Linked DNA regions of Leptothrix cholodnii SP-6. The protein of the gene in region 1 interacts with the protein of each later gene in a pairwise test. Links are inferred from orthologs where the notes say so. Each region holds a gene or a part of one and is shown in the gene's direction. Other genes may lie near its edges. The genes, in order: ruvA and ruvC.

Region 1 (3,238 bases):
CTGCGCGAGGCGGTCAGCAACGTGCTCAAGCACAGCGGCGCGAGCCGCTGCGAGGTCTCGATCCGGCAGGACCACAGCGACTTCGAACTCACCATCTCCGACAACGGCAAGGGCATCCCGATCGCGCTGGACGGCAAGCTCGATCGCGGCCACGGCATGTCGACGATGAAGGGCCGCGCCAAGCAGCTGCAGGGCCAGTGCCTGGTGGAGTCAGGCCCCGGTTACGGCACGACGATCCGGCTGACCTTGCCGCTGTGATGATTCCGGCCACAATTGCCGACGCAATCCCCCAGGCAGTGCATTCAACGGCCGGGCAATCCGTCGATACTGATCAGATCCAATAACTCGATCACTCGGCGGTGCCCGCCCGCCCTGTGGAGCGCCCATGAAACAGATTCTGCTGCTTGAAGACCTGCCCGAAATCCGCGCCTACCTGCGAGCGCTGGTGGTGCAGGTGTTCCCCGGTTCGACCGTCGTCGAATCGGCCCGCATCCACGACGCGCTGCAACAGGTCTCGGCCCAACGCTTCGATCTGGCGATGGTCGACCTCGGCCTGCCCGACGGTTCGGGCGTCAAGGTGGTGCAGGCGCTGCGCGACCAGCAGCCCGATGCGCAGAGCGTGGTCGTCACCATCCACGACGACGACGATCACCTGTTTCCCGCCCTGCAGGCCGGCGCCTACGGCTACCTGCTCAAGGAGCAGCCGCGCGAGCAGCTGATGGAGCACCTGCAGCGCATCAGCCAGGGCGAGCCGCCACTGTCACCGTCGATCGCGCGGCGCATGATTTCGTACTTCTCGGCGCAGGCCAACCGGCCGCAGGCCTATCAGCCGACCACCGACCAGCTGATGCCCAACGTGCAGCTGACCGAACGCGAACGCGAGGTGCTGCTGCGCGTGGCCAAGGGCTTCACGCTGCCCGAGATCGGCGTGCAGCTGGGCTTGAGCCGCCACACCATCGCCGACTACGTCAAGCAGATCTACCGCAAGCTCAACGTGAGCTCGCGCGCCGAAGCCGCGCTCGAAGCGCAGCGCCTGGGCCTGTTCCGGCGCTGATCAGGATCAAGCGCGCGGGCCGAGCGCCGGGCCGCCCCAAGCCGGCCCGCATCCCCTCGGGGGATCGCCCGGCGTAGCCGTCGGGCGCGGGGCCGTCACTTCATAATCGCGCCCCATGATCGGACGTCTCACCGGCACCCTGGCCGAAAAATCCCCGCCCCAGCTGCTCGTCGACGTGGGCGGCGTCGGCTATGAAGTCGACGTGCCGATGAGCACCTTCTACAACCTGCCGGTGCTGGGCGAACGCGTCACGCTGCTGACTCACTTCGTGGTGCGCGAGGACGCCCAGCTGCTCTACGGCTTCCTGACCGCCACCGAACGCGCCACCTTCCGCCAGCTGCTCAAGATCAGCGGCGTGGGCGCACGCACCGCCTTGTCGATCCTGTCGGGCCTGAGCGTGGCCGACCTGGCGCAGGCGGTCAGCGCCCAGGAGGCCGGCCGGCTGGTCAAGGTGCCCGGCATCGGCAAGAAGACCGCCGAGCGCCTGCTGCTCGAACTCAAGGGCAAGCTCGGCCCCGACCTGGCGCTGCCCGGCGCGGTGATCCGCAACGAGGCGCAATCCGACATCGTGCAGGCGCTGATCGCGCTGGGATACAACGAGCGCGAAGCCGCCGCCGCCATCAAGCCGCTGCCGGCGGACGTGGGCGTGAGCGACGGCATCAAGCTCGCCTTGCGCGCCCTCGGCAAGTGACCCCGGCGCGGCGACACGGTCGCGCACGACAAATTCAGCACTGTTGAAATAACCAGCCCGGTGCCAGCCTGCCGATAATCGGCCATGGCCATCCAGACCGATTCGTTTGCCGCCGCGCCGGCGCCCTCATCCGGCAGCACCCGCCGCCTCATCAGCGCCGCACCCACCTCGCCGAATGAAGAAGCGATGGAGCGCGCCCTGCGCCCCAAGCTGCTGCAGGAGTACGTCGGCCAGGCCAAGGCGCGCGAGCAGCTCGAGATCTTCATCGGCGCGGCCCGCAAGCGCAGCGAGGCACTCGACCACGTGCTGCTGTTCGGCCCGCCCGGCCTGGGCAAGACCACGCTGAGCCACATCATCGCCGCCGAACTGGGCGTGAACCTGCGCCAGACCAGCGGCCCGGTGCTCGAAAAACCCAAGGACCTGGCCGCGATCCTGACCAATCTCGAAGCCAACGACGTCCTGTTCATCGACGAGATCCACCGCCTCTCGCCGGTGGTCGAGGAGATCCTCTACCCGGCGCTGGAGGACTACCAGATCGACATCATGATCGGCGAAGGCCCGGCGGCGCGCAGCATCAAGCTCGACCTGCAACCCTTCACGCTGGTGGGCGCCACCACCCGCGCGGGCATGCTGACCAATCCGCTGCGCGACCGCTTCGGCATCGTCGCGCGGCTGGAGTTCTACACGCCCGAGGAGCTGGTGCGCATCGTCACCCGCTCGGCCGGGCTGCTCAACGTGCCGATCGACGCCGAAGGCGCGCTCGAACTGGCCTGCCGTTCACGCGGCACGCCGCGCATCGCCAACCGGCTGCTGCGGCGGGTGCGCGACTACGCCGAGGTCAAGAGCGACGGCCGCATCGTCAAGCGCATCGCCGAGCTGGCGCTGACCATGCTCGACGTCGACCCGCGCGGTTTCGACGTGATGGACCGCAAGCTGCTCGAGGCGGTGATCCACCGCTTCGACGGCGGCCCGGTCGGGCTCGACAACGTGGCCGCGGCGATCGGCGAGGACGCCGGCACGATCGAGGACGTGATCGAGCCGTACCTGATCCAGCAGGGTTTCCTGCAGCGCACGCCGCGCGGGCGCATCGCCACGCTGGCGGCGTATCGGCACCTGGGCGTGACGCCACCGCGCGGTGGCGCCGGCCCGGTCGGCAGCGACCTGTTCGAGGGCTGAACCCGGGCCGGCAGGATCGAGGCGATCAGGCCGCGCCGCCGTCGCTGCCTTCGTCGAGCGGGGGCGCCGCGGCGATCGCCGTGTGGCCTGCATGCGCGGAGCGGCTGTCCAGCGGCGCGTGGTCGCTGCCGTCGAGGTGCTGGGTGTCGCCCCAGCCGACCAGCGTGCAGCCGTCGTCGGTGAACAGCAGGCGGTTGATGCTGGCGTTGGCCACCGTCCAGGTGCGCGGCGCGTTCAGGCTCAGGCGGGTGGCGGCGCGATAGAGGCAATCGAGCACGCCGCCGTGGCAGACCACGGCAATCGTCTGGCCGCGGTGC
Region 2 (3,225 bases), 3.9 Mb from region 1 along the record:
GTGGCCGTGCTCACCGACGCCAGCCAGTACGCGGGCGTGATCGCCGAGCTGCAGCAGGCCGGTACGGTGAGCCGCGCGACGCGTTTCGCGCTGTCGGTGGCGGCCTTCAACCGCATCAGCAACTACGACGCCGCGATCTCCGACTACCTGTCGTCGATCACCGACGGTGGTGCCGGTGACGGCGATGCGGCCCCGGCGCGCATCGAGTTCCCGGGCCAGAGCAACGGCCGCTTCGTCAAGCTGCAAGACCTGCGTTACGGCGAGAACCCGCATCAGGCCGCCGCCTTCTACCGCGACCTCTACCCCGCGCCCGGCTCGCTGGTCAGCGCCGTGCAGCTGCAGGGCAAGGAGCTGTCGTACAACAACATCGCCGACGCCGACGCGGCGTGGGAGTGCGTGAAGAGCTTCGACACCCCCGCCTGCGTGATCGTCAAGCACGCCAACCCTTGCGGCGTGGCGCTCGGTGCGGACGCCGGCGCGGCCTACGCCAAGGCGTTCAAGACCGATCCGACCTCGGCCTTCGGCGGCATCATCGCCTTCAACACGGTGGTCGACAAAACCGCCGCCGAGCAGGTCGCCAAGCAGTTCGTCGAGGTGCTGATCGCGCCGGCCTACACCGACGAGGCGCGCGCCATCTTCGCCGCCAAGGCCAACACCCGCGTGCTGCTGATCGATCTGAGCCAGGTCCAGCGTGACGGCGCCAGCGCCTGGGCGCGCGGCCAGAACGCGCACGACATCAAGCGCATCGGCTCGGGCCTGCTGATCCAGAGCGCCGACAACCACGTGCTCAAGCGCGAAGACCTGAAGATCGTCACGAAGCTGGCGCCGACCGCGCAGCAGATCGACGACCTGATGTTCGCCTGGAGCGTGGCCAAGTTCGTCAAGAGCAATGCGATCGTGTTCTGCAGCGGCGGCATGACGGTGGGCGTGGGCGCGGGCCAGATGAGCCGGCTCGACTCGGCGCGCATCGCCAGCATCAAGGCTGGCCACGCCGGTCTGACCCTGGCCGGCAGCGCGGTGGCGAGCGACGCGTTCTTCCCGTTCCGCGACGGCCTCGACGTGGTGGCCGATGCCGGCGCCACCTGCGTGATCCAGCCGGGCGGCTCGATGCGCGACCAGGAGGTGATCGACGCGGCCAACGAGCGTGGCATCGCGATGGTGTACACCGGCGTGCGGCATTTCCGGCATTGAACGTGTCTCAGCCAGCACACCCACGGGCCGCCGCGCCGGGTGAAGTGCCGTACCCGGCGCTTCGGGTGCCGACATGACCCGCATCCTCGGCATCGACCCCGGCCTGGCGACCACCGGCTTCGGCGTGATCGACGTCGAGGGCCAGGCGCTGCGTTACGTCGCCAGCGGCACGGTGCACACCCGCGAGGCCGACATCGGCGATCTGCCGGGGCGCATCAAGCTGATCTTCGAGGGCGTGCGCGAGGTGATGGCGACCTACCAGCCGACGTGTGCGTCGATCGAGATCGTGTTCGTCAACGTCAACCCGCAGAGCACGCTGCTGCTCGGCCAGGCGCGCGGGGCGGCGCTGGCGGCGCTGGTGACGGGCGGGCTGGCAGTGACCGAATACACCGCGCTGCAGATGAAGAAGGCCGTGGTCGGCAGCGGCCACGCGCGCAAGGAGCAGGTGCAGGAGATGGTGATGCGGCTGCTGCAGCTGCCCGGTCGGCCGAACCAGGACGCCTCCGATGCGCTCGGCCTGGCGATCACGCATGCCCATGCCGGCGGCTCGTTCGCGGCCATCGAGCAGGCCACCACGCTGCAGCGCCGGCAGCACGCCCACTACCGGGGCGGCCGGATCTTTTGATCGGTTCGATGTCGGCCTCGGGGCGGGCGGTGCAGAATCGATTCATCTCCCGCATGCCGGCACGGACATGCCCCGACCCGCGGAGGAGATCCGCAGCGATGCAGTACCCGCGATGAGCCACCCACCCGATGATCCCCCCGCGTCCGGCCGCACCGGATCGCCCACCCCGCGCACGGATCGATCGGCGCTGCTGCCGGCCCTGACCCGGCTGTTCGACGACGGCCCGTGCGCCGCACTGGTCTGCGGCGCCGACGGCCGCATCACCGAGGTCAGCGACAGCTGCGGCCGCTGGCTCGGACTGGCCGCGGCCGATCTGCTGGGCCGCAGGCCCGAGCAGGTGCTGGCGGGGCCGGGGGCCACGATCCCGGGCTGGGAGCGGCTGCAGGATCAGGCCCGGCGCCACGGCCGGGCCGGCACCGAGGCGCTGGTCCACGGCCACGGCGGTCGGCCGCTCTGGTGCACGCTGGTGCTCGATGCCCTGCCCGCCGCGCAGGGCGAGCCCGACACCTGGCTGCTGACGCTGGCCGACATCACGCAGCAGCGCATCCTCACCGAACTGCAGGGGCCGGTGCTCGGCGCGCTGGTGCGCGATCGGCCGCTGGCCGAGGTGATGGCGCTGGTCTGCACGCAGGTCCAGATCCTGGCGCCCGATGTGGTGGCCACGGTGCTGGGCGTCGATGACGACGGCCTGATCCGGCCGCTGGCCGGCCCGAGCATCCCCGCCGAGGTGTCGTGCCAGTTCGACGGTGCGCCGATCGGCCCCAAGGCGGGCTCCTGCGGCACCGCCGCCTGGCGCGGCAGCCCGGTGGTGGTGACCGACATCGACACCGATCCGCTCTGGGACGACTACCGGCACGTGGTGCAGCCGCTCGGCCTGCGCGCCTGCTGGTCGAGCCCGATCAAGAACGGCGAGGGCCGGGTGCTGGCCACGTTCGCGTTCTACTTCCGCGAACCGCGTGCACCGCACGGCCTGCACGAGCAGCTGGTCGAGATGAGCGTGCACCTGTGCACCCTGGCGCTCGAGCGCGAGCGCAGCCACGCCCACATCCACCAGCTGGCCTATTACGACGGCCTGACCGGCCTGCCCAACCGTGCGCTGCTGCAGGCCAACCTGGCACGGGCGATCACGCAGGCGCAACAGGACGGCACGACGCTGGCCCTGCTGTTCATCGACCTCGACCGCTTCAAGGACGTCAACGACAGCCACGGCCATGCGGTGGGCGACGAACTGCTGCGCGAGGTGGCCCAGCGGCTGGCCGGCGAGGTGCGCGATCGCAGCCTGGTCTGCCGCCTGGCGGGTGACGAGTTCGTCGTGGTGCTGCCGCATTGCGGCGTCGAGCAGGCCCGCCACACGGCCGAGCGGGTGCAGCAGGCGCTGGCCCGCCCGATCACCGTCGGCGACCTCGACC

The links.
Region 2: the proteins of ruvA (region 1) and ruvC interact in binary tests that used the Escherichia coli proteins (3 or more experiments, as listed by UniProt). The link is inferred for Leptothrix cholodnii SP-6 from one-to-one orthologs.

The regions. Positions count from the first base shown.
Region 1 is NC_010524.1:4,431,891-4,435,128, forward strand. What follows is about bases 36-2,957. They hold ruvA (Holliday junction branch migration protein RuvA), read left to right. Parts: upstream 36-1,169; coding sequence 1,170-1,745; downstream 1,746-2,957. Other genes in these bases: LCHO_RS19675 (sensor histidine kinase), read left to right, coding at 36-258; LCHO_RS19680 (response regulator), read left to right, coding at 386-1,054; ruvB (Holliday junction branch migration DNA helicase RuvB), read left to right, coding at 1,830-2,921; LCHO_RS19695 (histidine phosphatase family protein), read right to left, coding at 2,947-2,957. Outside these bases: more of LCHO_RS19675, read left to right, coding at 1-35; more of LCHO_RS19695, read right to left, coding at 2,958-3,238. UniProt on the Escherichia coli protein: The RuvA-RuvB-RuvC complex processes Holliday junction (HJ) DNA during genetic recombination and DNA repair.
Region 2 is NC_010524.1:577,429-580,653, reverse strand. What follows is about bases 132-3,040. They hold ruvC (crossover junction endodeoxyribonuclease RuvC), read left to right. Parts: upstream 132-1,264; coding sequence 1,265-1,816; downstream 1,817-3,040. Other genes in these bases: LCHO_RS02665 (sensor domain-containing protein), read left to right, coding at 1,884-3,040; purH (bifunctional phosphoribosylaminoimidazolecarboxamide formyltransferase/IMP cyclohydrolase), read left to right, coding at 132-1,191. In the rest of the region: more of purH, read left to right, coding at 1-131; more of LCHO_RS02665, read left to right, coding at 3,041-3,225.